DNA from 4 places in the Aquitalea sp. ASV11 genome. Region 3 is predicted to be linked to each of the others. Evidence: predicted binding sites of a transcription regulator. Region 3 holds the regulator's gene; each other region holds the start of a gene.

Region 1 (7,612 bases), on a different contig from region 3:
CTCAAGCTTAAGCAGTCAACTTTGGCCGGAGGGTGGCCTGTGCCGCCATCCATCGGCTGCTTTGTTCACGACAGAGGGCAGGGCAAGCTCGCCGTACGGGCGCTGTAATGCCAAAGGCCACAGGCCGCGCAAATGATGGCCAGCGGTCTTCCTTCCTGCGTGTGCACATTCTTTTGATCTGGAGCAAACAGGGCTATCGCGCCTGAGCGCAGCATTCGATCCATAAAATATTAGCAATTAATTATTTATGGATAAAGATGTGAACGATGACTGCTCCAATCCCGCCTCTTAATGTGGGTAACACTGGCTTCATGCTGCTGTGTGCCAGCCTGGTCATGCTGATGACGCCTGGGCTGGCTTTCTTTTACGGTGGACTGGTGGGCCGCAAGAATGTGCTGACCATCATGGCACAGAGCTTCATGTCGCTGGGCTGGACCACGGTGCTGTGGTTTGCCTTCGGGTATTCCATGTGCTTTGGCCCAAGCTGGCATGGCATTGTCGGCGACCCTACTTATTATGCCTTCATGCATGGCGTTACCCTCAACACCATGTACACCGGCAATGACGCAGGTATTCCGCTGATTGTGCATGTGGCTTACCAGATGATGTTTGCCATCATCACCCCGGCGCTGATTACCGGTGCCTTTGCCAACCGGGTGACGGTGAAGGCGTATTTCCTGTTTCTTACCGGCTGGCTGGTGCTGGTTTACTTCCCCTTTGTCCACATGATCTGGAGTCCGGACGGCCTGCTGGCCAAGTGGGGCGTGCTGGATTTTGCCGGTGGCATCGTGGTGCACAACACTGCCGGTTTTGCCGCACTGGCTTCGGTACTGTATGTGGGCCGGCGCTCGGTGGTGGAGAACAAGCCGCATAATGTGCCCTTGATTGCCCTTGGCACCGGCTTGCTGTGGTTTGGCTGGTATGGCTTTAATGCCGGGTCCGAACTGCGGGTGGATTTCATCACCGCATCGGCCTTTCTCAATACCGACGTTGCCGCCTCGTTTGCCGGTACGGCCTGGTTTTTTCTTGAGTGGTCTCATGCCCGGCAGCCCAAGTTCATCGGTTTGCTGACGGGTGCGGTGGCGGGCCTTGCCACCATTACGCCAGCGGCGGGCTATGTATCGCTGGGTACGGCTGCGGTCATCGGCGTGATAGCCGCCGTGGTGTGTTACTACGCGGTGCAGCTGAAAAACCGCCTGGGCTGGGATGATGCGCTGGATGTATGGGGCGTGCACGGTGTAGGTGGCTTGCTGGGGACATTGCTGCTGGGGGTGTTCGCCAGCAAGGCCTGGAACCCGGCGGGCGTTGACGGCTTGCTGATGGGTAATCCGGATTTCCTGTGGAAGCAGGTGGTGGCTGCGGTGGTTTCCGGTTTGTGGGCCTTTGGCTTTACCTACGGCATGCTGTGGCTGATCAACAAGATGACGCCGGTGCTGATTGACGAGCATACGCAGGAAACCGGGCTGGATCAGACCTTGCATGGCGAAGAAGCCTACAGCGGGTCGCTGTGAAAACGGGGCCTTTGCCCAGCAAAGGCCCTGCTGTTTTTTTTGTCGGTGGCGGCAGTGTCATTATTTGCCGCCTCGCCTGTTTGCCTACTTCTCCAGCGCCACTTCCACGCAGCGCGCTTGCAGCAGGCGGCCGATGTCCAGCGGGGACATGGCCACTTGCAGGCCGCGGCGGCCGCCGTTGATGTATACCCTGGGTAAATTGAGAATGCTGGCTTCCATGTAAACTGGCATGGGCGTGCGGGTGGCGAAGGGGCTGGTGCCGCCCACCAGATAGCCGGAGTGGCGGTTGGCAATGTCCGGCTTGCAGGGCTGCACTTTCTTGCAGGGCAGCTGGCGGGCCAGTTCCTTGGCCGACACCTTGCGGTCGCCGTGCATCAGCACCACCAGTGGCAGGCCGTCCTGGTCTTCAAACAGCAAGGTCTTGATGACGGCGTGTTCGTCCACCTTCAGTTCGCGTGCCGGGGTGGCGGTGCCGCCGTGTTCTTCATAGCTGTAGGCATGGCAGCTGAAATCCACCTTGTTATCCAGCAGAAAACGTAGTGCCGGGGTGCTGCCGGCTATGCTTGCTTGGCGCATGGTCTTGTTCCATTACTGTTGTTGTTGGTCCGGCAGCGGCTGGCTGCCGGCGTATCTGGTTTCAGGCTGGGTCGGCTCAGGCCTCTGCCGGTGCAGTCAGGCCGTATTCTTGCGGAAAGGTGTGCATCGAGCTTTTCACCACGGTGACAGCACCGTCTATCAGCCCGCAGCGGCCGCTGCCGGGCAGGATCTGGCACAGGTGTTGCAGTGCATCCAGGTCGGCAGGGCTGTGGCGGCCGCCGTCCACCCGGTCCAGCAGGCGGGCCAGCTGGAAGGTACCGCATTTGCAGGACGGGCACTGGCCGCAGGAGCCCTTGGCAAAGAAGTCGATGTATTCCGCCACCTTACGGATGATGCTGCTGCCTTCCGAGATGACAATCATCGCACCGGTGCCCAGTCGGGAATGGCGCAGCCATACCGAGTCGAAATCCAGCGCCACGTCCAGATCACGCGCGGTAAGCAGCGTGTTGGACGGGCCGCCGGTAAACACTGCCTTGAAGGCCTTGCCCTGCAGCATGCCGCCGCCGTAGTGGAACACCAGCTCTTGCAGGCTGGTACCCATGGGCAGCTCGTACAGGCCTGGGCGCAGTACGTCGCCGGACAGCGAGTACAGCTTGGTGCCGCTGGCCTTGCCTACGCCCAGTGCGCGGTACCAGTCGGCACCATGACGCAGGATGTGGCTGACATTGGCCAGGGTTTCCACATTGTTGATCAGCGTGGGCTGGCCGTTGATGCCTTGTTCTGCCGGGAAGGGCGGCTTCTTGCGCGGGAAGGGGAAGCCGGCTTCCAGCGACGCCACCACGGCGGTTTCCTCGCCGCCGATATAGCGGCCGGAGCTGGCCACTACCTTGATTTCCAGCGGGTGGCCCAGGGCCTGCTCCAGCTGTTGCAACAGGGCGCTGTGTTGCCATTGGCTGACTGCCAGTTGCATGTGCTGCATGCTTTGGCCCTGGTGCGGGTTGATGTAGAAGATGACGCAGGCGGCGCGCACGGCCAGCGCGGCAATCAGCGCGCCTTCCACTACCTGATGGGGCGAGGCACTGAGCAAGGTGCGGTCCTTGAAGGTGCCCGGTTCGTCCTCGTTGCCATTGCACACCACGTATTTGTTGTCGCCCACGGCATTGGCGGTGGCTTCCCATTTGCGCCAGGCCGGGAAGCCGGCACCTCCCATGCCGCGCAGGTCGGCGTCGGCAATCTGGCGGATGATGGTGCTGCGGGCACTGAGTGCCGCTTGCAGGCCAAGGCCGCCACCTGTCTGCAGCCAGGCGTCAAGGTTTGGGCCTACCTGCACTGCCGGGTTGAGTAGTACCTGATTGAGTTTTTCCATGATCATTTCTCCTGGGCGCGCTGGCTGGTGGGGCGATGCAGGGCGAGGCGGGCCTGTCCCGGATAGAGCAAGGGGGCTTGAACGCTGGCGTCCAGCCCGGCCAGTGCCAGCTGGCGTTGCCAGCGGTAGACGTGTTCGATGCCGCCGCGCAGGGGCGGAAGCGATGACTTGTGGCGGGCAGCTTGCGCCAGTCGGGCTGCCTGACGTCCGGCGCGACGGCCAAAAGCCAGGATGTCCAGCAGCGCATTGCCCATCAGCCGGTTGCGGCCATGAATGCCACCGGTGATTTCACCGGCACACAGCAGGCCGGGGACTTCGGTCTGGCCGTTGCCGTCTATCACCACGCCGCCGTTCTGGTAGTGCAGGGTGGGGTAGATCAGCATGGGCTCGCGGGTGGGGTCTACGCCGCATTTGTCGGCCAGGTGCTGCAAGGCAGGCAGGCGTTGTGCCAGTTCCGGCCCCAGTGTGCGGGTGTCCAGAAACACGCCGATCTGGCCATTGCGTTCGATGCCGCGCCCGGCGGCGCATTCGCGCAGAATGGCGGCGCTTACCACGTCGCGCGGTGCCAGTTCTTCGATAAAACGCTCGCCCAGGCCGTTGACCAGCAAGGCACCGCCGGAGCGGGCAGCTTCGGATATCAGCCCGCCACGCAGTCGCGCCGGCCAGGCCACGCCGGTGGGGTGGTACTGGAAGGCGTCCATGTCACGCAAGCCGGCACCCAGCCGGTAGGCCAGCACCAGCCCGTCGGCGGTGGCGCCGTAGTGGTTGGAGGTGGGAAAGCCTTGCAGATGCAGCCGGCCGCAACCACCGGTGGCCAGAATGGTTTGCCGGGCGGAAACCACCATGAAGCGCTGGTATTCCAGGTCGTACAGCACGGCCCCGGCGCAGCTGCCGTCCTCGTGCGACAGCAGTTCCACCACCGGGCAGCGGTTGAGCAGGGTGATGGCCGGGTCCAGTTCCACGGTTTCGCGCAGCACGCGCATCATCTCCAGCCCGGTGTAGTCGCGGTAGCACAGGATGCGCGGCTGGCTGCAGCCACCGGCTTGCTTGTAACGCAGCTTGCCACCGTCGCTGAGCGGGTCTTCCAGATCAAAATGCATGCCCAGTTCAATCAGCCAGCGGATGACCCCGGGCACATCGCTGGCCATTTGTGCCAGCAGTTGCGGATTGGCACATTTGTGGCCGCCACGCATGGCGTCGTCGAAGTGTTGTTGCGGACTGTCGCTGGCGGCCAGTGCAGCCTGGATGCCGCCTTCGGCCATTACGGTATTGCTGTCGCCCAGTCGCAGCTTGCTGGCCAGCATCACTTGCGCGCCGCTGCGCGCGGCGGTCAGCGCGGCGGCCGCACCGGCACCGCCGCCGCCAATCACCAGTACATCGGTGCTGCGCTGTTCGGCACCGGCCAGGTCAAAGCCGTCGATCAGCGCATTGCTTTGCAGCAAGGCGGCCAGTTGCGGGTGGCAGGGTTGGCCGCGGCTGGGGCCGATTTGCAGCAAGGTGCTGGCATCCGCGTTGCTGTCCGGGTGGTATTGCGCCAGCAATGCGCTGCGCGACAGGTCGGCCGGGCGCAGCGGTGACTGGGCATGGGCGGTCAGATTGGCCAGGGCTTGTGCATAGGGAATCGCGTTGTTCATGCTTCGCTCCTGGGAGTATCGCTGCGGGTGTTGATGGCCAGCTCGCCACGGGCCTGTTGTTCCAGGCGGCGAAGCAGATCGCCGGGGCGCAGGTTCTGGATGGCCTGGGCGCGGCGCAGGTAAAGGCCGACATGATTGGGCCGTATGTTTTCCGGGCAGGCCAGGGTGCACAGATTGCACATGATGCAGGCGTCAAACAGCGCGGCGGCTGCTTGCAACTGGCCGCTGGCCGCCAGTGCCATGCCTTGCTGCACCGGTATGTGCCGTGGGCAGGCGCGGTCGCAGCCGCTGCAATGCCGGCAGTGACTCAACTCGGGAAAGGTTTGCTGTAGCTGGGGCAGGGCCTGCCAGCCATCACGCAAATCATGCGGGCGGTAGTGGTGGACGTGGTCGGGCAGGTAGTAATCGATAAAGCTGACCTGCATGCCGTCCTCTACCGTGGTTTCACAGGCCAGACGGGTTTGGGCGCTGCGCTCACCGGCCTTGCGGACCAGGCAGCGGCAGGAACCGCACACGCCCTGGCCCATGCAGCCGATATTGGCGGTGAGCGGCGTATCGCCTTCCAGGCGGGTGTGCAGGATGGAGTTGCCGGGTGTGGCATCCACCACCTTGCCATCAATGCTGATGCGGATGGTTTCACTCATGGGATTGTCCTCAAGCTTGGGTTGCGGCCTGCGGCGGCATGGTGTGCTGCCACTGGCCGGGCCGTTGCTTGCGCTACTGCAAGGAGCGTGCCACAGAGTGAAAATGCTTCAAGATGTTGAATAAAAAGAAAAAACCATGAATTGATTTTTGCCGTGTGGAGCAAGATCAACGGAAAACCGTGCTTCTGCCGGACTTCGGTTTACGGAAAACCTTACGCGGGGTAGTGATTTGCGGGATTCGGCTGGCGGACAGGCAAAGTGCGGATTTCCGTACTTTTTAAACAGTGGATTCGCGGCTGGCCGTACTTTCAGCGTTTTGCCAATGGTATTGTTCATTCAAATCAATGACATACAATGACCATTGCGTGGCACGGGGCTTGCTCTGAGGTGGGTGGGAGACACACTACAGAAATCAAGGAGCAAGACCATGTGGGGAACCATGAGTACAGCACTGCTACCGGTGGTGCTATTGATGCTGCTGGGCTGGTTTGGCGGCCAGCGCGGCTATTTCCGTCAGGCGGATGTGGGGGTGATGGCAACGCTGGTGATGCGTTATGCCTTGCCCTGTTCATTGTTTATCGGCGCGCTGAAAACGCCGCCGGAGCGTATCCAGAACCTGCCTTTCATTCTGTGCATGACCTTCGGCTTTGTCGGCACCTATGTGCTGGCCTTGCTGGCCGGGCGCTATTACTACCGGCAGGGGCTGAAAACCAGTGCCATCCAGGCGCTGGTGTGTACCTTTCCGGACATGGCCTATTTTGGCGCGCCCATCCTGCAGCAGGTCTGCGGGCCGCAGGGTTTCATTGCCGTGCTGATTGGCAACCTGATCACCAGCTTTGTCATCCTGCCGCTTACCATCGTGCTGTGCCGCTGCGGTGAAATGGCGGATGCGGGGGACGATGACGGCATGGTGGCCATGCTCAAGCAAAGCCTGGTCAAGACCTTGTCCAACCAGATTGTCTGGCTGCCTATCCTGGGGGTGGTGCTCAGCTTCAATCATCTGCATCTGCCCGCTGCGGTACAGGAAAGCGTGGACATGCTGGCCAAGGCGGCCGGTGGGGTGTCGCTGCTGGCGCTGGGCCTGATGTTCTGCGGCGAAAAGCCCAGCTTCAACGGCCATGTGGTAGGTAATGTGGCGATGAAGAACTTCCTGCAACCGGCCCTGATGCTGCTGGGCATCTTCCTGTTTGGCGTGGATGCCGAGTTTGCCAGGCAGGCGCTGATTGTCGGTGCGGTGCCCACTGCCATTGCGGCCTCGATGTTTGCCGTACGCAACCAGACCTATGCGCTGCATGCCTCGCATTCTGTACTGGTAGGCACGGTGATCGGGGTGTTTGGTGAAGCGGCGCTGATTTACTTCATGGTGTGATGACGGCACGCCCAGGCTGGCGCTGCTGGTCTGAGTAGCGGAAAACAACAAGGCCCGGCATTGCCGGGCCTTGTTGCGTTCAAGGGCCAGGGACTGTGAAGCGGGATGGCAAGACTCAGTGTTGCGAGGACAGCTTGATGAACAACAGCCGCACCAGCAGGTAGGCAAGGGCATTGCCCAGCGTCATCAGCAGCAGCACGCCGGGTAGGGGTAGTGCGTTGGTGAGGTCCGGCAACGGGGTGCTGCCCAGGTGACGGGCCAGCAGGGAAGAAAAGCTCAGGGTAAGCAAGAGTTTGATAGGCATGGCAGCAGCTTTCCGGCATTCAGATGGGGCTGCTTGTTGCAAAAGCCGTGCCTGCTGCTTGTTATTTCAAGATATTGATAGAAAAGGAAAATTTAATAGCCGTCGCTGGCTGTGGACGGCTTTCCGGTCTGCTGCGTTCGGAAAACCGCGCTTATTGCTGCGCGCGGGCCTGCAAATGCAGCAGGATGCTGTGCCCGCCATGCAGGATGTCATCACCAATCGCAGCGGCGGCGGCAGGCCCATCGCC
Region 2 (7,612 bases), on a different contig from region 3:
GACGAAATGGCTGGTGGCACCCTGTCCGTCCACCACCGCGGTGATGGTGAGCCATTCCGGGTAGATGTCCCCGTTTTTGCGTGCATTCCAGATTTCCCCCTGCCACACGCCCTCTTCCTGCAGGGCTTGCCACAGTTGCTGGTAAAAAGCCGGAGGATGACGGTGCGAGCTGAGTACTGCCGGGGTTTTGCCCACCACGTCCTCGCTGCTGTAGCCGGTGATTTTGCAGAACGAGGGGTTGACCCGCAGGATGATGCCCTGGCTGTCGGTTACCATGATGCCTTCCTGGGTCTGGAAGCTGGTGGCGGCAATGCGCAGTTCATCTTCCATGGCCTTGTGCTGGGTGATGTCCATGACAAAACCGTGCCACAGCACCACATCGCCTTCCGCCTCCGGCATTGCATCCACCAACAGCCATTTGATGCTGCCATCCGGCATGCAAATGCGGTATTCAATACGCCATTGTGTCAGCGTGCTGGCTGAATCCTGCAAGGCCGCCATGAAATGCGCGTAGTCGTCGGGGTGCACCATTTCACGAATCGGGTCGGCACACTGGCGCACCGCTTCCGGATGGATGCCGTAGATGTCGTAAAACGCTTCACTGGCAAACGGGAAGCAACCGTGGCCATCGGCAAACAGCCGGTACTGGAACACCACGCCGGGAATCCGCGACACGATCTTGCGCAGCAGGCGGTTGGCAGCGTGCTCGGCTGCCTGTTCTTCTTCGCGCTGTATCCGGCTTAGCAGGCTGTTGAACGATGTGGCCAGCAATCCCACTTCATCCTGATGACAGACCGGCAAGGCCTGCTTGGGCAGTTCGCCATCGCCCATCCTGTTGAGCAGCCGGGTGGCTTCGGTCAGCGGCAGTAACTGGCGGCGCAGCCACCACCAGCTGATGCCACCGGCCAGCAAGGTGAGGCACAAGGCCATGCCGAACAACTGCTGTTGCAAGGCGCGGATGGGGGCAAAGGCTTCTGCCGCCGGCAGGACCGACTGCATCAGCCAGCCGGTGGATTTGATTTTCACGCTGGAGGACAGCTCCAGCACGCCGCGTGAGCTGACCGCAATGCCGGAACCCTCGTAGCCGTTGATATAGCGGTCATATACCGGGTTGATGCCCGGGGGCGGGCCGGACTTGAGCAGGCGCTCCTTGTCGGACGACATGATGTAGCGCCGGCTGGCCGGTGCGGTAATGAAGAAATTGCCGGTGGCACCATAGCGTGCGTCGCTGATGGCATCCAGGAAGTTGGGCCGTGCCAGATTGGTCACGCCCATGATCAAGCCTATCATCTTGCCGTGGCTGTCCAGCATGGGTTCCAGCATCGAAACCACCGGCTGGCCGGTGAACTGGCCGTAAACCGGCTCGGTGATGTAATGACCGCCATGCTGCAAGGCCTGACGGAAAAAAGTGTGCTGCTGGTAGGTGCGGCCAAGTCGGCCCAGGTTTTCCGGAATGCTGGCCTGTACCGTTCCCTTCATGTCCATCACCACGATGCCCCAGTTGAACATCATCAGCAAAATGGGACGGCGTTCCAGCTCGGGCTGGATGGCTGCGGCGGTGAGCGGCTTGTCCTTGAACTGTACGGTGAGGGAGCGCAGCGCCTGAATGCGCTCGTTGACCGAGCGGTCTACCTCGTGCGCGGCCAGCGAGACGGCCGAAAGCTGCTGGGCCGAAATGGTATTTTCCATCTGCTGGCGCAGGGTGTGGCTGATCAGCAAGGTCGCCAGCCACAGCGTCAGCACCAGGGCCAGCAACATGCCGAGGGTAAGGCGGGTACGCAGGGTACGCCTGCCGTTCAGGGAAAAAGAAGGACTCATGTTTCTGCGTGCAATCCACGATTCTTGCTGACTGTCAGCATAGCGGAGGCATCGTACGCTGTGTGTCTTCTTGTCGGACAAAACCGGCCAATATCTGAGGCTGATCAAGATTATGACAAGCGGGCCGGGCCTGTTCTGCAGGCCCGGCCCGCCCGGAGAGGACTTACCAGGTGGTTTCGCGATCCGGCGTAGCGCTGATCTGGTGGATGGTCAGGTCGGCACCGTTGAATTCTTCTTCTTCATCCAGGCGGATGCCTACGGTTTTGTGCAGCAGCGCATACACCACATAGCCACCGCCAAAACCGACGGCAATGCCTGCCACGGTACCCAAAACTTGCGACAGCAGGCTGACGCCGCCCAGACCGCCCAGTGCGCTCTGGCCGAAAATTCCGGCGGCAATGCCACCCCAGGCACCACAGATGCCATGCAGCGGCCATACCCCCAGCACGTCGTCAATCTTCCAGCGGTTCTGGGTCTGGGTGAACAGCCAGACAAACATGCCACCGGCCACCAGCCCCACCACCAGCGCACCCAGCGGGTGCATGATGTCCGAACCGGCACACACCGCCACCAGCCCGGCCAGCGGGCCGTTGTGAATGAAGCCGGGGTCGTTCTTGCCGGCCCACATGGCACTGAGCGTGCCGCCCACCATGGCCATCAGCGAGTTGATGGCCACCAGGCCGGAAATACCATCCAGACGCTGCGCGCTCATCACATTGAAGCCGAACCAGCCGACAATCAGGATCCACGCGCCCAGAGCCAGAAACGGAATGGAAGAGGGCGGATGCGCGGAAATGCGGCCTTCCTTGCTGTAGCGGCCACGGCGCGCACCCAGATTCAGCACGGCAGCCAGGCCAATCCAGCCACCTACCGCATGCACCACCACCGAACCGGCAAAGTCATGGAAGGGCTGGCCAAAGCTGTGGCTCAGCCAGTCTTGCACGCCGTAGTGGTTGTTCCAGGCGATGCCCTCGAAAAAGGGATACACCAGTCCCACCAGCAAAAAGGTGGCGGCCGACTGCGGGTGGAATTTGGCGCGTTCGGCAATGCCGCCGGACACAATGGCCGGAATGGCGGCGGCAAAGGTCAGCAGGAAGAAGAACTTCACCAGCTCATAACCATGGTGATCGGCGATATGGCGGGCATCACCCAGGAAATTGACCCCGTAGGCCACGGTGTAGCCGACAAAGAAGTAGGCAATGGCAGAGACGGCAAAGTCGGTCAGAATCTTCACCAGGGCATTCACCTGGTTTTTCTTGCGCACGGTGCCCAGTTCCAGAAAGGCAAAACCGGCGTGCATGGCCAGAATCATGATGGCCCCGAGGAGCAGGAACAGTACGTCTGATGGCGCGTTGGCAGTTGGCATGGCGAGTCCCGTTGTTATCGGCTGTTGTGGGACTGTGTAAAGCAAGGCGAATGCCAGCTGGCGCCGGTTTGCACCAATTTGGTCATGGCATGCACGAAAATGGCGGAAACCGGCGCTTTATTGGTGAATGATGGTCTGGATTCTTTCGGCGCAAAAACGGTGCATGTGCACCAAGTTGGTGTATTTGTGCGTGTTTGTGCAACGCTTTGGTGCGTTGTGCCCGGCGCGTCAGCCTGCGTGCATCGCGCTAATGCAGCTTGACCAATGGCTGGGTGCGTCGCTGCAGCAAGCGGGCCGCAGCGGTGAGCACGGTGGGCAGCCAGCCAAACAGGGTGAGCTGGTGGCGGTGGTACAAGGACAAATACATCAGCCGGGCAAACTGGCCGTGCACGAACAGGCTGCGGCGCGACAGGCTGCTCATCAGGCTGCCTACCGTGCTGTAGCGGCCCAGCGAAATCAGCGAACCCAGGTCGCGATAGCGGAAGTCCTGTAGCGGCTTGCCAGCCAGCTGGCAGCGGATGTTGTGATACAGCAGCTCGGCCTGCTGACTGGCCGCCTGCGCCCGTGGCGGAACCCAGCCGGTACCATCCGGGCAGGCGGCGCAGTCGCCCAGCGCGTAGACCTTGTCATCCAGCGTGGTTTGCAGCGTAGGGCGTACCAGCAGCTGATTGAGCCGGTTGCTGGCCAGACCATCCAGCCCGGCCAGCATGGCCGGTGCCTGTACACCGGCCGCCCAGACCACCAGTTCCGACCCAATGTAGCGGCCACTGGCGGTGTGGACGGCATTGGCGTCGACGGCGCTGACCCTTTCACCGGTCAGTACCTCCACTTGCAGATTCTCCAGCTGACGGTGCGCCCGGGCGGCCACCGAGTCGGGCAGTGCCGGCAGAATGCGTGGCCCGGCTTCGATCAGGGTCAGCCGGATATCACGGTCCGGATTGATGTTTTCCCGGCCATGCGCCACCAGTTCGCGCGTGGTGTTGCGCAGTTCTGCCGCCAGTTCCACCCCGGTGGCCCCGGCACCGATGATGGTGACGTGCAATTGCCCGGTGCGCAGTGGCCCGTTTTGCAAACTGGCGCGAATGCAGGCATTGACCAGTTGCTGATGAAAACGGCTGGCCTCTGCCGGGGTGTTCAGGCAGATGGCGTGCTCGGCCACGCCGGGGGTGGCAAAGTCGTTGGTGGTGCTGCCGATGGCCATCACCAGAATGTCGTAGTGCAGGGTGCGCGCCGGAATCAGCGGGCGGCCCTGTTCATCTGCGGTGGCGGCCAGTTGTATGGTCTGTTGCTGACGGTTCAGCCCGGTCATGCGCCCCAGGCAAAAACGGAAGCCGTCACGCTTGGCCTGCGCCAGGTAATCCAGTGCCTCGCGGTGCGGGTTCATGCTGCCAGCGGCAATTTCATGCAGCAGCGGTTTCCAGATATGAGTGCGCGAGGCATCCACCAGCGTGATGTCCAGTTGGGCCGAGCGCCGTGCCAGCCGCCCCAGACGGCTGGCCAGCACCAGACCACCGGCACCACCACCGACAATTACGATTCTTTTCTTGTGCAAAGACATGCAGGCTCCTGATGCCTGCTGGCCGTATCCTTCCATTCATGCACCAACTTTCATGCATCAAGTAAGGTGGGGGTGAATGGTCACGACAAGCAGTGCCGGGTTAAATACAATCACTGCCAGCTACTTTGCCTGTGTCACTGTGGCGCTCGCAAACGATATAAATTCCACACATTGTGAGTAAATGGAAGAATGTATGCGTAAACGTTTACCCGGTATCGAGGCCTTGCAGGCGCTGGAGAGTGCGGCGCGCCACCAGAGTTTCACCCGTGCGGCGGAGGAGTTGTCTCTCACCCAGAGTGCGGTGTGCAAGCAGATTGCCCAGTTGGAGGACATGTTGGGTGTTGCCCTGTTTCATCGCATCAAGCGCCGGGTCAGCCTGACTGAAGCCGGCCGGGTCTATGCGCGAGGGGTGCGTGACTGTCTGGAGCGGCTGGAGCGCCATACCCTGGCCTTGATGGCGCATCAGGGCGCAGAAGGGGTGATCGAACTGGCCGCCGTGCCTACTTTTGCCACCCGCTGGCTGATCCCGCGGCTACCGCTGTTCAATCAGGCGCATCCGCATATCACCGTCAACATCACCACCCGTTCCGACCCCTTCATCTTTACCGATACCGGCTTTGACGCCTGTATCCATTTTGGCAATGGCGTGTGGCCCGGTGCCGAGGCCAGCTGGTTGTTTGGCGAAGAAATGATCCCGGTGTGCAGCCCGCAGCTGGTGTCCGGCACTGCTGTGCCGGCGGCGCACATCGCGCAATACCCCTTGCTGCATTTGTCGGCCCGGCATGAGGCCTGGCAACGTTGGTTTGTAACGGCAGGGGTGGATAATCCACAGGCCATGGTGGGGGCGCGCTACGAGCTGTTTTCCATGCTGGTGGAAGCGGCCCGTGCCGGCATGGGGGTGGCGCTGGTGCCGCGCTTTCTGGTGCAGCAGGAAATCAGCAGTGGCAATCTGCTTACCCCCTGTGATATTTCCTTGCCCAGTGACAATGCCTATTACCTGGTTTGTCCGCCGGACCGTCAGCAATCGCCGCCACACCGGGCTTTTGCCGACTGGTTGTTGCAGCAGGCGGCGCGCTATCGGGAAAGCTTGTCAAAGCAGACTGAATAAGTGAAAAAAACAAGTAGAAATGCGTACAAACAGCTACATTCAAACGGTGGCTTGAAAAAAAGAATATCTACGTGACATCAAGAGCAATACGCCTGCTTGCGGGGGTGATCGTCAGCCTGTTGTGCTGCCAGTTGGTCATGGCCAAGGACGTGCTGCGCGTGCTGGCCTGGCCGGGTTATGCCGACCCGGAAGTGGTGCATGACTTTGAACGGCGCTATCAGGTCAGCGTCGAAGTGACCTTTGTCGATTCCGACGAGGCACTGTGGGCCCGCATGCACGCCGCAGGCGGACCACGTTTTGATGTGGTTGCCGCCAATACCGCCGAAATGCAGCGCTACCATGCTGCCGGGCTGCTATTGCCGCTGAACCCGTCCCTGATTCCCAATCTGCAACGCCAGCTGCCACGCTTTCGCGACCGGGCCAGCATTCCCGGCCTGCAGCAGCAGGGGAAGCTGTATGCCGTGCCCTATACCTATTCCACCATGGGCATCATTTACGACAAGCGGCAATTTGCCCGCCCGCCAGACTCCATGAACGTGCTGTGGGACCCGCGCTATCGTCACAAGGTGCTGGACTTCAACAGCGGGCCGCACAATTTTTCCTTTGCCGCGCTGGCCAGCGGCATTGCCCAACCCTTCCAGCTGGATGCTGCACAACAGGCCGCCATGGTGAAGCGGCTGATCGACCTGCGGCGCAATGTACTGACTTATTACAACCTGCCCGAAGAAGCCACCGAACTGTTCATCCGCCACAAGGTGGCAGTGATGTTCGGCAATTACGGCACCCAGCAGCTCAACTCGCTGCGCCAGGCCGGGGCTGATGTCGGCTATGCCATTCCGCGCGAGGGCGTGCTGGCCTGGCTGGACTGCTGGGCGATGACGCGCGCAGCCCGCCAGCCGCAATTGGCACAGCAATGGATCAACTACATGCTGGAGCCCTCGGTCAGCGCGCTTCTGCCCACCAGGCAGGGGCTGGCCAATACACTCAGTGCCAGTGCCGACCTCCCGTCCGGCGCGCGCGTGTTGTGGCTGCAGCCGGTGGAAAATGCCAACCGGCGTGAAGCGCTGTGGCAAAAAATCTATTCTGGCGACTTGCCGGGGAGCTTCTGAATCATGCGCTCCGGTCTCTTGTTCAAACTCGCCTTGCTGCTGGCCATTTTCGGCATCCTGTCCTCCGGCATTACCGGCTACTACGCCTATACCGCCAATCGCGCCATGCTGGTGTCGGCAACGCAAAGCGACTTGCTGACCGCCGCGCGCGGGGTGAACCGGCGCATGGTGCAATGGGAGGATGAAGCCGCAGACGATACCTTGCTGCTGTCACGCCTGGTGCAAGTGCAGGTGGTGATCAACCAGCGCAATGGCAGTGAAGCCAGGCGGGCGCGGGATGAACTGGCGCAGGCCTTCTCCGCCATGCTGGCCCTGCATCCGGAATACCTGCAGGTGCGGCTGATCGGCGCGGCGGACAATGGGCTTGAACTGGTTCGGGTCGACTCCAGGTCCGGGCTGACAGAGCGGGTGGATGGTGGCGATTTGCAGGAAAAAGGCCACTTCCCCTATGTGTTTGAAACCCTGGCACTGCCGGCCGGGCAAATTTACCAATCGTCTATCGAAGTCAATCACGAGCGTTCCGCGCATGATGCCGAAGGCCGGCCCGGCCTGATGGTGGCCACGCCGTTGCCGCGCAGCGATGGCCAGCCCGGAGGCCTGCTGGTGATCAATCTGGATCTGGAACGCTTGCTGGGCCAGTTGCGCAGTGATTT
Region 3 (7,612 bases):
TCCCGGCATCGCCAAACACCACCGGGTCGCCAGCCTCGCCAGCCTCGCGCACCCGCTCCGGGTCCATGTCCAGCGCAAAGAAGGGAATGTCTTCCGTCTCAAGCAAACGGGCCAGCGCCTGACCGCTACGGCCATAACCGCAAATCAGCACATGGTCGGACTTGCCCATGCTTTCCACCAGCAAGTGGTGCAGGCTCAAGGCCTGCATCATCCAGTCCTGCTTCACCAGACGACGGGTGATGGCTTCGCCGTGCATGATCATGAAGGGTGCCACCAGCATGGACAGCAGGATGGCGGCAATGGCGGCCTGCTCGGTGCTTTCGGCAATCAGGCCCAGGTTACCGGACAAGGCCAGCAGCACAAAGCCGAACTCACCGCCCTGCGCCAGGGCGAGGCCAGCACGCATGGAATGATTGGGCTGGTGACGCAGCAGCCGCCCCAGTACAAACACGATGCCCAGCTTGGCCAGCAGCAGCAAGCCCAGCATCAGCGCCACTTCGCCAAAGCGCTGGTACAGGATGGGCAATTGCAGGCGCATGCCGACGGTGACAAAGAAAAAGCCCAGCAGGATATCGCGGAAAGGCTTGATGTCCTCTTCCACCTGATAGCGGTATTCGGTTTCTGAAATCAGCATGCCGGCCACAAAGGCACCCAGTGCCAGCGACAGGCCGGACAGCTCGGTCAGCCAGGCCACCCCAAGGGTGATCAGCAAGACGTTGATCATGAACAGCTCGCCCGAGCGCTGTCTGGCCACCAGATGAAACCAGGGTCGCATCAGGCGCTGGCCGAAAAACAGCAGCAAGGCCATCACCGCCACCACTTTCACCGCAGCCAGGCCCAGGTCCATCCACAGGGTTTCACTGCCACCGGCAAAGGCAGGCAGCAGAATCAGCAGCGGCACCACGGCAATGTCCTGAAACAGCAGCACGCCGATGGCCAGTTGTCCGTGCTGCAGGTTCAGCTCCAGCCGCTCGGTCAGCAATTTGCTGACAATGGCGGTGGATGACATGGCCAGCGCGCCACCCACGGCAAAGCCGGACAGTGCAGAGCCGGTCAGCCAGCCCATCACCACGGCAATCAGCAGCAAGGTCACCACCACCTGTGCCAGGCCAAGGCCGAATACCAGATGGCGCATGGCCCGCAGCTTGGGCAGCGAGAACTCCAGCCCGATGGAGAACATCATGAACACGATGCCGATTTCACCCAGGAACTGCGTTTCCTCGCCCTCGGGAATCACGCTGGCCACACCGGGTCCTGCCAGGAAACCCACCACCAGGTAGCCCAGCATAGGCGGTACGCGCAAGCTGCGACACAAGGTAACGGACAACACGGCAGCCAGCAAAACCAGCACAATCGGGGCGAGCGAATGCATGAACGCAACCATCTCCTGTGAAAAAGCGGGAAAAAGCCATGACAAGCAGCACGGCACAAGGCAATGATCAAGCGCCCCGACCATCCGGCAAGCGCATGGTCAGGAACAAAAAGGCAGGCAGGTGCATGACGCCATGACAGGGCAAAATCACACGCCAAGCAAAAGATGCACCAGCTTCTGCCTCCGACGATTATAACCTTTGATATACTTTCCCCTATGGAAAAAGCGCAAACAAGCTCCCGGCTCGATCTGGCACGTGAAGTGCTGCAGACCGAGGCGGATGCAATTCTGGCCCTGTCAGGCCGCCTGAACGGCGATTTTCTGCGTGCCGTGGATGCCATTCTGGCCTGCCGTGGCCGCATTGTGGTAACAGGCATGGGCAAGTCCGGCCATGTCGGACGCAAGATCGCCGCCACGCTGGCCAGCACCGGCAGCCCGGCCTTTTTTGTTCACCCGGCCGAAGCCGCCCACGGCGACCTGGGCATGATTACCTCACAGGATGTGGTCATCGCCCTGTCCAACTCCGGCGAATCCGGTGAAGTGGTTGCCTTGCTGCCCGCGCTCAAGCGCAAGGGGCTGGTGCTGATCGGCATGACCGGCAACCCCTCATCCTCGCTGGGCCGCGAAGCCGACATCCTCCTGGACACCCAGGTGGAAAAAGAAGCCTGCCCGCTGGGCCTGGCCCCCACCACCAGCACTACGGTGCAGATTGCGCTGGGCGATGCCCTGGCAGTCACCCTGCTGGATGCCCGCCAGTTCGGCCCGGAAGACTTTGCCCTGTCACACCCCGGCGGCAGCCTGGGCAGGCGTCTGCTGGTCCATGTCAAGGACCTGATGCACAGTGGCGACGAACTGCCGCGCGTATTGCCCGGCACGCCGCTGAAAGATGCCTTGCTGGAAATGTCGCACCAGCGCCTGGGCATGGTGGCCATTGCCACGGCGGACAATGACATCAAGGGTATCTATACCGATGGGGACCTGCGCCGCACGCTGGAACGCTCCGGCAATATCTACGACCTGCTGATCGACCAGGTGATGAGCCCCGCCCCGCAAACCATCTTGCACAGCAAGCTGGCCACCGAGGCCGTCCACCTGATGGAACAGCGCCGCATCACCAGCCTCTTGGTGGTGAATGCCGACGGCAAGCTGGCCGGCGCCATCCACATGCACGACCTGCTCAAGGCCGGCGTCGTCTAGCCGGCAACAAGGAAGCCCATGCAAGCCATTACCGAACAAGCCCGCAAGATCAAGCTCCTGATCATGGACGTTGACGGCGTCATGACCGATGGCCGCATTTACTACAATGCCCAGGGAGAAGAGAGCAAGTCCTTCTATGTGCAGGACGGCCTGGGCCTCAAGCTGTTGCAATCCACTGGCGTACGGCTGGCCATCATCTCCGGGCGGGCCGACCGCTGCGTGGAACACCGCGCACAGGCGCTGGGCATCGACTTTTACTTCGGCGGCATCCACAACAAGCAGGAAGCCCTGAATCAGTTGCTGCAACAGGCGGATGTCACGCTGGAACAATGCGCCTTCATCGGCGACGACCTGATCGACCTGCCGGTTCTGCGCCGCGTCGGCCTGGCGGTGGCCGTGCCGGCTGCCCCCACCCTGGTACGCCAGCATGCGCACTATGTCACCGGCTTCCCCGGCGGTCAGGGCGCAGTGCGTGAACTGGCCGAGCTGATCATGCAGGCGCAAGGCAATTTTGACGCCATCGTGGCACGGTATCTAGCATGATCCGTTCGCACCGCCTGTTTCCCATCCTGCTGGTGCTGATCACCGGCTTGCTGACCGTCTGGCTGGATGCCGTGTCACGCTGGCAGCCCAGCAAGCACGAGCTGGACCCGAACAAGCCTGAAGTCGTGGCGCAGGGCGTGATGGCCACCCGCTTCGACCCCAAGGGCATGCTGCAGGACAAGATGATTGCCAGCCGCATGTGGCAATACCCGGACCGCACCGAGTCGTATTTCGAATCGCCGGACCTGCAAAGCTACAAGAATGGCGTACTGGCCTACCATGCCATTGGTGAAAGCGGCCGTTACAACAGCAAGACCAAACAGGTACTGTTCGACAAGAAAGTCACGCTGATCCAGCCGGCCACCGCCACGCAACTGGAAACCCGCGTAGTCAGCAGCAATATGCGCATTGACACCGTCAAGCACATTGCCCGCGCAGATACCCTCACGCACTTCTACTATGGCAAGTCCAGCGGCAGCGCCGTGGGCTTCATTTACGAACAGCAGGCTGGACAATTACAGCTGCTGTCCAACGCAAAGGCCACTTATGAAAAATAACTGCCGCCGCTTCATCCGGCTGGCCTGGCTGGCCCTCGGCCTGTGCGCCATCCAGACCGCCCATGCCGAAAAGGCCGACCGGGACAAGCCCATCGAAATCAGTGCCGACCGGGGCAACCTCGACCAGCTCAAGGGCGTCACGGTATGGCAAGGCAATGTCGTCATCATCCAGGGCACACTCAAGCTCAATGCCGACCGCGCCACGGTCACCCAGGACAAACAGGGTAACCAGACCATGCAGGCCACCGGACGCCAGGTCAACTTCCGCCAGAAAATGGACGGCAAGAACGAATGGATCGAAGGCCAGGCCAACCAGCTGGACTACAACACCGTCACCCACGTTGCCGTGCTCACCGGCAATGCCCGCGTCAAGCGTGGCAGTGATCTGGTCATCGGCAATGTCATTACCTACAACACCGAAACCGAAATGTATGAAGTCAGCAGTGGTGCCAGTAGCAATGGCGGCCGCGTGACAGCCATCATTCAGCCCAAGCCCAGGGACAACAGCCCAGCTGGCAAGAAAACAGACGGAAACACCCAATGAGCGGCCCCAGCATCCTGAAAGTGGAGCGCCTGAAAAAACGCTTCAAAAAACGTACGGTGGTGAAGGACGTCGCCCTGCAGATCCAGAGCGGGGAAGTGGTCGGCCTGCTTGGCCCCAACGGTGCCGGCAAGACCACCAGCTTTTACATGATTGTCGGGCTGATCGGTGCCGATGAAGGCGAAATCACGCTGGATGGCAACAGTATCACCCACCTGCCCATTCATCAGCGCGCCCGCCTTGGACTGGGCTATTTGCCGCAGGAAGCTTCCATTTTCCGCAAGATGACGGTGGAAGAAAACATCACGGCGGTGCTGGAAATTGCCGGTTACAAGGGCGACAAGCTGGAGCAGGAACTCAGCCTGTTGCTTGACGACCTCAATATCGCCCACCTGCGCGAAAGCAATGCGCTGGCACTGTCCGGTGGCGAGCGCCGCCGAGTGGAAATTGCCCGCGTGCTGGCCACCCGCCCACGCTTCATCCTGCTGGACGAACCGTTTGCCGGGGTAGACCCGATTGCCGTCATCGACATCCAGAAAATCATCACCTTCCTGCAACAGCGTGGCATTGGCGTATTGATTACCGACCACAATGTGCGTGAAACCCTGCGCATCTGCGATCGCGCCTACATCATCAGTGATGGTTCGGTACTGGCTTCCGGCGAGCCGGAAGAACTGGTCAACAACGAGAAAGTGCGCCAGGTCTACCTGGGCGAGCACTTCCACCTGTAAGCCATGAAACAGTCACTACAGCTACGGGTCTCCCAGCAACTCACCCTCACGCCGCAACTGCAACAGTCCATCAAGCTGTTGCAGCTGTCCACGCTTGACCTGCAGGCAGAAGTCGAACGCTTCTTGCTGGACAACCCCATGCTGGAACGCGGCGATGAGCCGCCCTCGCATGACAGCAGCCAGGCAGAAACGCCGGCTGCCCAGGAAGAATCCACCAGCACGGCGTCGGACAGCAGCGATGGTGACAACAGCCAGGACGCCAGCAATGGCGAACTCACCGACTGGGGCAGTGGCAGCCGACGCAACGACGGGGACGATGAATTCGACCCCATGCTCAACGTCCCCTGCCCGGTCAGCCTGCGCGAACACCTGTTGGCGCAGCTGGGTGAACTGACCCTGCCCACCCGCGACCAGGCCATCGTCCAGCTGCTGATTGAAGAACTGGACGACAACGGTTTCCTGACTACCGATCTGGAAGAACTGGCCAGCAACCTGCCGCTGGAACTGGAACTGGAAACCGATGAACTGATGGTCGGATTGCGCCTGTTACAGCAATTCGACCCCCCCGGCATTGCCGCGCGCAACCTGGCAGAGTCGCTTGGCCTGCAATTGGCCCGTTTGCCCGCCAATGAGCCCGGCCATGCACTGGCCCGCCAGATTGTGGCCGAGCACCTGACGCTGCTGGGCAATCGCGATTACACCCGCCTGAAGCGCATTCTGGGCGTGGATGACGAAGCCATCCGCCAGGCACAGCAGCTGATCGCCCGGCTGACACCCCACCCTGCATCCAGCTTTGGCGGTGAAGACGTGCACTATGTCATTCCGGATGTCACCGTGCGCAAACGGCGTGGTCACTGGGTGGCCGAACTCAATAACGGCGCGGTACCGCGCTTGCGTGTCAACCAGCTATACGCCCAGATGCTGTCGGAAAACCGGGCAGGCGCAGGCGAACTGACTGGCCGGCTGCAAGAAGCCAAATGGCTGGTCAAGAACATCCAGCAACGATTTGACACCATTCTGAAAGTGTCAGAAGCTATAGTCGAAAGACAGCAAGCGTTCTTTGAACACGGTGAAGTCGCCATGCGGCCGCTTATCCTGCGGGACATCGCAGACGAACTAGGCCTGCATGAATCGACCGTCTCACGCGTCACTACGCAGAAATACCTGCTTTGCCCTCGTGGTCTGTTCGAGCTGAAGTATTTCTTTGGCAGTGCACTGGAAACCGACAGCGGCGGCGAATGCTCGGCAACGGCCATCAAGGCGCATATCCGCCGCATGATAGACGGTGAAAACCCGGCCAAGCCACTTTCGGACAGCGCCATTGCCGACGAACTGGGCAAGCAAGGGATTCAGGTTGCAAGACGCACCGTTGCGAAGTATCGTGAAGCTATGCAGATACCGCCGGTCAATCTGCGCAAGGCATTGTGATTCACGCCTTGAAGAATATCCGCCCGCCCGGCCGACCCGACCGGGTAGTCAACACAAGAAGGAGTTAGGGTATGAACCTCAAAGTAACCGGTCTCCACCTCGAAGTAACCCCGGCCATCCGCGAATACGTGGAAACCAAGCTGGAACGCATCACCCGCCATGTCGATCACGTGATTGACGTTGCTGTCACCCTGTCGGTAGACAAGCTGGTACAGAAGGCGGAAGTGAATGTTCACCTTTCCGGCAAGGATATCCACGTAGAGGCCACCGACTCCGACATGTACGCTGCCATCGACGCGCTGATGGACAAGCTCGATCGCCAGGTACTCAAGCACAAGGAAAAACAAAGCGAACACCGTGCAGCAAGCCCGCAGGTTCAACCGGAAGCCAGCTTGTAAGCATTATGTATTCGATGCGGGAACCCGGCGGGTTCCCGTTTTTATTTGCTCGGAGCCTTTTTCATTTTGATGAAGGCAACGTAGAATTGGCCAGTTTCTGTAGCCGCGTGCAACCATTCCTATGAGCCTGATTGGCAAAATCCTGACACAGGATCACATCCTCCCGGACCTGGATGTCGCCAGCAAGAAGCGCGTCTTCGAGCAGGTGGGCCTCCTTATCGAAAACACCCACGGCATCGCCCGCAGTGAAATTTTCGACTGCTTGTTTGCCCGGGAAAAACTGGGCTCCACCGGCCTTGGCCAAGGGGTGGCCATTCCGCATGGCCGTGCCAGAGGGCTCAAGGAAGCGGCAGGCGTGTTCATTCGCCTGAAGAACCCGATTCCTTTCGATGCGCCGGATGGCAAGCCGGTGCAAAGCCTGTTTGTCCTGCTGGTGCCGGAACAGGCAACCGACCTGCACTTGCAGGTGCTCTCGGAGCTGGCACAGCTGTTCTCCAGCAAACAGCTGCGTGAACAACTGCTCAGCGCAAGCTCGCGTGCCGATCTGTACCAGCTGCTCACCGGATGGAATACCAACCATGCCTAGCATTACCGTGCGCCGGTTGTATCAGGACAACCAGCAAAAGCTCAACCTGACCTGGGTAGCAGGCACCGGCGGCGCGGACAGCCCCATCGGCAATGACGAACAACGCCCTACCCTGGCCCTGGTCGGCCACCTGAATTTCATTCACCCCAACCGGGTGCAAGTGCTGGGTCTGGCCGAGGTGGACTACCTCAACCGGCTGGAACAATCCGCCGCCAAGACCGCGCTGGACCAACTGTTCCACAAAACCATGTCTGTGGTG
Region 4 (7,612 bases), on a different contig from region 3:
ACCACAGCGGGTATTCCAGCATGCTGTGAATCAGCGTCACCGCCATGCAACCCAGCGCCAGCATGCCTTCAGCTTCGGCACGCTCGCTGAAGAATGGCCATACCACCCAGGCAAAGCCGACTACCACGGCCAGCGTGACCGGCAAGCCCATTTCCGCCAGCAATTGCAGAATCAGGTTATGGCAATTGGTGAACAGGCCGCTATTGAAGCCTGCGCTGGCAAACTGTGGCAGTGGCTGCAAACGCACGCTTTCTGCTGCGTATTGCGACCAACCCACCCCCCACAAGGGGTGGTCCTTGAAGGTCATCCAGGCCTTGGTCATTTCGGCAATACGTCGCGAACCCATATCGTCACCATTGGCCGCCAGCCGCTCCACGCCGGAGGCATTGGTCACATTGGCATGGGTGAACAGCGAAATCAGGTGATTGACCAAGGGCAAGGCAAACTGCGCGGCGAAGATCACCACACAGGCCAGCAACATGGACCACATCAGGCGGCGCGACTCCTGGCTACGCATGCGCCAGTGCCATACAAAGCCAAGCATGGTCAGTGCCAGCAGATACAACAGCGTAGTGCGCGACGCAGCATATGCCAGCATCAGGCCGAACCAGACCACCAGCAAGGCCAGCCAGCCACGCGCCATGCGGTCCACGGCAAACAGGTATACCCCGCTCACCACCGACCACATCAGATAATGCGCGTACTGATTACGCTGGCCGATATGGCCAAAAATATTGGTAGTGGGGTGGGCACTGTCATAAAACAGGCCCAGCGTGTGGGCAAGGCCGGTCAGCTGTGCCAGGCCAATCAGCGACTGCACCAAACCACCCACAATCACTGCCCGCGCCAGCCAGATGGCAAAGTCACGCGGCCCGAATGCCTGCTGCAGGCTGTAGGACAGCCCCGCCAGCAAGGCCACCACCAGCCAGGCCAGTGCGGTGGCATAGGTCATGCCGGGAAACAGGGCCTGCACCAGCTGCGGCTGCACACCCCACAGCAGTGCGAGCAACAAACACCACCAGCTGGCGCGTGGTACACGTTCAAACAAAGTTGCCGACGGTAGCAGGAATACGGAGGAAGCCAGCATCAGCCACACCACATTCATCTCGCCAAACCATTGCGGCAGCGGCACAAAATGAATGCGGGATGCAAAAGGCAGGATGGCAATCAGGCAAAACGACAGCAAAGCCATGCGGCGGGAAAGCGTCGGAAAGGACATGATGAAATAAGGGAGCCGAAAGCAAAACAAGGAGGATACCGCATGTCCGGCAGGAAGACACCGCCAGCCTGGGCCGACGGTGCCTGTGGACGATCAGAAAAGCGCTTTGCGGGTAACGGGGGCGGCGACAGTCATGACTGCTGCGATACGGCCAGCCTCCGTATTACCACCGTGCGCGGCATACTCTTCGGCAGCATGCTTGGCAATTTTCTTTAGTGGTTCAATTTCCGGGAAATTATAACGTGCATAATTTGCCACATAAGCATCAACAAAATCAGGATAATTTGCGATTGCCAAAACCAGTGCCTCCTGAGATTTTTTGGTCTGTCCATTCAATGCGCGCAAAATGGATAATTTAAATAACACTTCAGGATAAGGCCTTATTTCTGCAAGGCTTTCGAAGTGATTAATCTTATAGTTGAACTGGTCTCTAGTCGGCTGAAGATAAGCAACCAACTCCATATCAGCATCATCTCGCCAAAAGGGATTCGCACCCAACTCAAGCAATGACTTTATTCTTCTGGCATTTTCAGCAACATCCGCAGTAGGACGCTGATTCTCAAATAATGTCTTATATGCGCCATGACCAATCAGAAAATTTACTAAACAAAGAACTGCAACACAAACTGCAATTGTCCGTACAATAAAACCACGAAGCTTCAGATTGACACTAGGCAATGGAGCCAAAACCCCAACAACGACCAAACAAAGTATGAACGGGAAATACCATAATGGGTATTCAAACAAGCTATGAATAACAATAATGCAAAAAACTGAAAGCAAGAACAAATTTTCACCACTCTTAGCACCAAATTTCACATACCCGATAAAAATCAATAATAAACATAGTGCCACGGGCAACAAACCAACAAGACCTGTTTCGGCCAATAGCTGGAAGATCAAATTATGTGAATTATTGAATAACCAACTCTCCGGGGATTTCGGCCATCCTCCGAATGCTTCCAACCTGACAGATTCAGCTGCATAACCACCCAGACCAACACCAAAAACAGGATGAGAGAGAAAAATATCCCAAGCCTTACTCCACTCGATACGCCTACGCGCTCCGACACCGGCGGCCATCACACGATCAGATCCACTCTCAGCATCAATCGGCATGCCAATGTAACCAAGAATTTGACATATCTGGTGATTAAAAATCTGCACTAACACTACTAAAATAACAGCCCCAGAAATGGCAAAGACCATTTTCCGCACCGTCTGATCCTCATGACTTTTACGTAACCAAATCCAGGAAAGGCAACACATCATTAGACCGTAAAGCAAAATCAATCGCGCACCAGACCAAGAAATAAGAAGCGAAAAAAGAACTATTGAAGCCCAGAAAAATAATGCCCGCAGTTTGTTAATAGAATACAAATAACAAGCTGCCACCAAACCCCACGTCAAAAATTGAGCATATTGATTTCGCTGACCAATATTACCCATAATATTGCCACGAGGATTTACAGCGTCATACACAACAAATCCATTAAAATAAGGGGCCAAACCCATTATTTGTATATAACCAAGTAACACTTGCACCAACGACGCACAAAAGAACAGCATGCAAAGCGATACAATAAATTCACTACGACCTTCTTCATCAATACCATTCTTTGCATATAGGGAAAAAAGAGACAACAACAATAGCACCGACAATTCTTCAGGTGCTTCAACATGCCTAGACCCGATACATGCCAACAGAAATAATAACAAACCAACAGATATCACCGAGAGGTTCAGCCGCACATTTCTCCATGCAAACAGTACAAATGCCACGCCTAAACCCACGATGGAAATAGCGCTGAAATACCAATCAGGGGAAGGTGGAAATCTAACAAAGCTAAAAAATGGTAAAACAATGATTAGCCCAATAAAATAATTAGATATTTTTCTCATCTTCCACACCAAAATAAACAAAGGGGTGCAAAAGCACCCCTTTATAATTACAAATTAAGCTATATGATCAACGGCAATTCGCAGGCAGATACTGGCTAGGAATTGTACTGGCTGCACATTTCCAGTCTACAGTACCGCTAGCAAGAGTACCAGTCAGAGTAAAGGCATTCGCTGTACTAGTTACACTACCACCGATACCACTAGCCATGGTAACAGTCAACACACCGACAGTATTGCTGGTTTGCGAGTAACCAACAGAAGAAACATACTTGGTTGCAACAGAAGAGAAGCCTGCAGAAGCAGCTGTACCAGGCATAGTACCATTACTGATCGCATATTCAGACACCGAGGTTTTAGCTGCAGCAACAGCGGCCAAACCTTCAGACACCTTGGCACGTACGGTGTAGTCCTGATAAGCCGGAATGGCAATGGCAGCCAAAATACCGATGATTGCCACAACAATCATCAGCTCGATCAGGGTAAAGCCCTGTTGGATTTGCTTTTGCATTTGATACTCCTTGGAAATTACCGACAGTTAGCCGGCAAATAGTTTGGATAAAGCCCGTTACTGGAACAAGTCCAAGATACAACATTACTAGCTGTAACACTTGGTGTAAGTGTTAGCTGTAAACCCGAAGCAGTAGCTGCATTAAATGAAACGGTAATCACACTGACACCAGCACTGGCTGCAACTTGTACATTACTGACGTAGTTGCCTGTAAGACTGCTTGGCAAACCTGCACTGGCATTGGTTGAAGGCCAGTATCCATTCGAAATGTAAGACTCGCTGACTGAAGTCTTGGCATGATCGGCAAACGTCAAGCCTTCTGCCACTTTCGCCCGAACGGTGTAGTCCTGATACGCCGGTATCGCAATCGCAGCCAGAATGCCGATGATGGCTACCACAATCATCAGTTCAATCAAGGTAAATCCGTTATTGCGTCGCATGCCCCTCTCCGTGGTATGCACGGGCTACTTAATGCAGAAAGCGTGCCAGGTGGCTGCGCACTGTGTTTTCAGGGCGGTACACCATCACTCAGCTTGCATAGCCTGTCAGCATGTGACGTTTTTTGTCAGTTCCAGCTGCCGGGACTGGCTGTGTTAGCATCCTGCCATTCCCGCATACAGGAGCCCTCATGAGCAACCAGGACTGGCTGAACCGCAGCCGCGATAGCGTCTGGCACCCTTGCACCCAGATGAAACGCCACGAAACCCTGCCCATCATCCCCATCGCCAAAGCCGAAGGGGTATGGCTGGAGGATTTTGACGGCAATCGTTATCTGGATGCCGTGAGCTCCTGGTGGGTGAACCTGTTCGGCCATGGCCATCCGCGTATCAAGCAAGCCATCAAGCAGCAACTGGATGAGGTGGAACATGTGATTCTGGCCGGTTTCACCCACAGGCCGGTGGTTGAGCTGTCTGAGCGGCTGTCCGCGCTGACCGGGCTTGGCCATGTTTTCTATGCCTCGGATGGTGCCAGCGCTACCGAGATTGCCCTGAAGATGAGCTTTCATTACTGGAAGAACATCGGCCAGCCGGAGAAGTGCCGTTTCATCAGCCTGGATAACAGCTATCACGGTGAAACCGCCGGCGCACTGGCAGTCACCGATGTTCCGCTGTTCTCCGCCACTTATGCGCCGCTGCTCAAGCCTGGCGTGCGGGTGCCATCGCCGGATGCGAGACAGGCCCGGCCGGGACAGAGCGCCGAGGATGTGGCCATGGCCGCCATTCGCTCACTGGAAAATGTACTGGCAAAGAAGGCTGGCGAAATGGCAGCCATCATTGTGGAACCGCTGGTACAGGGTGCGGCCGGCATGGCCATGTACCACCCGGTCTACCTGACCGAACTGCGCCGTCTGTGCGATCAGTATCAGGTGCATCTGATTGCCGATGAAATTGCGGTTGGCTTTGGCCGCACCGGCACGCTGTTTGCCTGCGAGCAGGCCGGTATCAAACCGGACTTTCTCTGCCTGTCCAAAGGCATTACCGGTGGCTTCCTGCCCCTGTCCTGCGTACTGAGCACGGACACCATCTACCAGGCGTTTTATCACGATGATGTCACCCGTGGCTTTTTGCACTCCCACAGCTACACCGGCAATGCGCTGGCGTGCAGTGCAGCGTTGGCCGTGCTGGACATTTTTGCCGACGAAGACATCATTGCGCGCAATCGCGAACTGGCCGCAACCTTTACTGACATTCTGGCGCCACTGGCTGAACGGGCAGATGTCCATCACTTCCGCCATACCGGCATGATCTGGGCGTTTGATGTAGAAAGCCCGCGCGCCGACTTTGCACAAGCGTTTTTCTCGGCCATGCTGAAACTGGGCTGCCTGGTCAGACCGATCGGCAAGACGGTGTATTTCATGCCGCCTTATGTCATGCAGCCTGCTGAAATGGTGCAGCTGTTCCAGGCCACTTGCACTGTGCTGGATGCCCTGCATCAAGAAAACACGATTTTGACCGGGCCGGTCACCGCATTGCCGTGAGGATTACCTTGCCTAGGCGGGCTTGATTCAAATAGCATGAGCGATACAAGGAATGGCAGATCAACCATCCATATGGTTTGTCATCCCGCGAGAACCCATCACCTTACCCGCCTAGCCACAGGATGCACGATGCAGCTTGCCTTGCCCGCTCTGGATATGGACCCGAGATTGGTAGACACCAACCCTGACAGCGTTGCCAGCTGGGTAGAACGCTTGCCGTACACCGACCTGCATGAATGCGGCCGCCAGATGCTGGATGCCTTGCGCAATCTCAGCCGTACCCCGATGGAAGTGGCCAACCGCCACAAGCTGCTGCTGCAATACCTGAAAGGGCTGGACCGCTACTATCCCGCGCTGGAAAGTGAAATCATCCAGACCGATCTGACCTCGGCACCCCGCACCCGCCAGCTGGCCATGCTGGGTGCAGCCCTGTTCGAAGCCATTTTCATTGCCTTCAAACGCACGCTGAGCGAGCGACTGGCCAAACGGGGTTTGCTGGAGCGTGAGCAACAGCGCATTGAACTGCTGTTGTACACCATGATGTCGGCACGCCAGTTGCTGAGCATCTGCTGCCAGAGCTACAGCCCGCCACCAGCACACTTCTGGTACGACTGCCACCAGCTGTTCAGCTTTGCCCTGGCGCGTGGCTGGCAGGACAAGCATCTGGAAAACGACGACTCACCGGCCACCATTTATCGCCAGATCCTGCTATTGGGGCTGACCTCCACCAACCGGCTGTCCATGCCGGAATTACTGGTTGCCAAACAGTTGATCATGGACCTGGCCCATCAGACAGGACTGGTCCCGGTTGAGGCGATTCAGGGGCAAGCCCATGGTTATCTGGTGGATGCTGGTCGAGACGAACCGCCGCGCTTCCTGCGCATCCAGGCAGAAACCCTGGAAGCCGGGTGTTATCTGCTGGATCTGGCGCCTGCCATTACCGTGCTGAATCACAGCATCGAGCAATTGACCAAGGTACAGAACACCAGCAGCAACCCCAGCCAGACTTACGATGAGCTGCACCTGCTGCAATCGCTGGCTGCAGAATGGCAGCAACCGCGCCGCCGCCGTCACCAGCGCCTGCCGATCCAGGAAGTAATCGAACTGATTTCCACCGTGCCGGCCATCTGGTATCGCAGCAACGGCATGAGTTGGGTGCAGGCCGGCAACGAAGAAGCCGCACCGCCTCCCACCACCCGCGCACCGCCGCCGCCCAGCCTGTTTGTGGTAGTGAACCAGAGCGCCACCGGCTTTCTGCTGCGCGGCCAGCCGCGCGGTCAGACCCTGCGCGCCGGCGAAGCTGTGTTGCTGACTCATCCGGGCAAACCCGACAGCGCCCAGTTGTGCATGGTGTGCTGGGTATCCTTGCTGCCGGACGGGGTCGATGTGGAATGCGGGGTGGAAATCATCGCGGCCAAACCCGAAGCCGTCATGGTGATTCCCACCATTACCCATCCCAGCGACACCCCGCAATTTGCCCTGCGCCTCCCTGCCATTGCCAGCCTGCGCCGTCCGGCCCTGCTGTTGATGCAAGGCCGCCCGTTCAGCCGGCTGCGCGAATTCCGCCTGTGGGATGACAAGGGTGACATGCTGGTACGCTCCTCCAGGCTGGACAAGCAATCCCCCCACTTCCAGCTGATGGAATTTCGCGATAGCGACCACTTCTGAGCCACGCTCAGGCTGTCCGGTTTGCGGTAAACTCGTCAGCTTCTTCATTTATTGCAGCAGAAGGGTTTTGTATGCGCTCGGTGATTCATGCCGCCAACCGGATTGTGGTCAAGGTAGGTTCCAGCCTGGTCACCAATGATGGCAAGGGACTGGACCTGGCGGCGCTGGCGCGCTGGGCCGCTGAAATTGCCGAACTGAAACGCCGTGGCAAACAGGTGGTGCTGGTTTCCAGCGGTGCCATTGCCGAAGGCTGTCAGCGCCTGGGCTGGTCGGTACGCCCCAAGGGAGTACACGAATTGCAGGCCGCTGCTGCCGTGGGCCAGATGGGCCTGTGTCA

Evidence for each region. The regulator sigma-54, encoded in region 3, starts transcription at its own class of promoters, with help from an activator protein. The targets are predictions, from matches to a motif close to CTGGCACGCTTCATGCTT.
Region 1: a site for sigma-54 is predicted at 5,769-5,786, ahead of JHD62_RS11765 (2Fe-2S iron-sulfur cluster-binding protein). Genes of this name have one in related genera too.
Region 2: a site for sigma-54 is predicted at 3,224-3,241, ahead of JHD62_RS10240 (ammonium transporter). Genes of this name have one in related genera too.
Region 4: a site for sigma-54 is predicted at 4,101-4,118, ahead of JHD62_RS11540 (pilin). Genes of this name have one in related genera too.

What each region holds. Positions count from the first base shown of each region.
Region 1 is NZ_JAELUD010000032.1:11,995-19,606, reverse strand. Features, by position in the region: gene JHD62_RS11790 (GFA family protein) at 1-11, shown strand, start outside; gene JHD62_RS11785 (ammonium transporter) at 267-1,511, shown strand; gene JHD62_RS11780 (aminoacyl-tRNA deacylase) at 1,596-2,087, opposite strand; gene JHD62_RS11775 (NADH-quinone oxidoreductase subunit F) at 2,164-3,414, opposite strand; gene JHD62_RS11770 (FAD-binding protein) at 3,417-5,048, opposite strand; gene JHD62_RS11765 (2Fe-2S iron-sulfur cluster-binding protein) at 5,045-5,692, opposite strand; gene JHD62_RS11760 (AEC family transporter) at 6,120-7,061, shown strand; gene JHD62_RS11755 (hypothetical protein) at 7,177-7,365, opposite strand; gene JHD62_RS11750 (GntR family transcriptional regulator) at 7,517-7,612, opposite strand, start outside.
Region 2 is NZ_JAELUD010000025.1:36,377-43,988, reverse strand. Features, by position in the region: gene JHD62_RS22975 (EAL domain-containing protein) at 1-1,818, opposite strand, end outside; gene JHD62_RS10240 (ammonium transporter) at 1,982-3,184, opposite strand; gene JHD62_RS10235 (NAD(P)/FAD-dependent oxidoreductase) at 3,432-4,742, opposite strand; gene gcvA (transcriptional regulator GcvA) at 4,936-5,850, shown strand; gene JHD62_RS10225 (extracellular solute-binding protein) at 5,922-6,959, shown strand; gene JHD62_RS10220 (diguanylate cyclase domain-containing protein) at 6,963-7,612, shown strand, end outside.
Region 3 is NZ_JAELUD010000019.1:18,895-26,506, forward strand. Features, by position in the region: gene JHD62_RS08500 (cation:proton antiporter) at 1-1,372, opposite strand, end outside; gene JHD62_RS08505 (KpsF/GutQ family sugar-phosphate isomerase) at 1,589-2,569, shown strand; gene JHD62_RS08510 (HAD family hydrolase) at 2,588-3,112, shown strand; gene lptC (LPS export ABC transporter periplasmic protein LptC) at 3,109-3,669, shown strand; gene lptA (lipopolysaccharide transport periplasmic protein LptA) at 3,659-4,213, shown strand; gene lptB (LPS export ABC transporter ATP-binding protein) at 4,210-4,941, shown strand; gene JHD62_RS08530 (RNA polymerase factor sigma-54) at 4,945-6,369, shown strand; gene hpf (ribosome hibernation-promoting factor, HPF/YfiA family) at 6,441-6,767, shown strand; gene ptsN (PTS IIA-like nitrogen regulatory protein PtsN) at 6,889-7,353, shown strand; gene hprK (HPr(Ser) kinase/phosphatase) at 7,346-7,612, shown strand, end outside.
Region 4 is NZ_JAELUD010000031.1:9,389-17,000, forward strand. Features, by position in the region: gene JHD62_RS11525 (PglL family O-oligosaccharyltransferase) at 1-1,219, opposite strand, end outside; gene JHD62_RS11530 (PglL family O-oligosaccharyltransferase) at 1,313-3,121, opposite strand; gene JHD62_RS22860 (pilin) at 3,189-3,629, opposite strand; gene JHD62_RS11540 (pilin) at 3,647-4,069, opposite strand; gene JHD62_RS11545 (adenosylmethionine--8-amino-7-oxononanoate transaminase) at 4,258-5,607, shown strand; gene JHD62_RS11550 (hypothetical protein) at 5,737-7,275, shown strand; gene proB (glutamate 5-kinase) at 7,347-7,612, shown strand, end outside.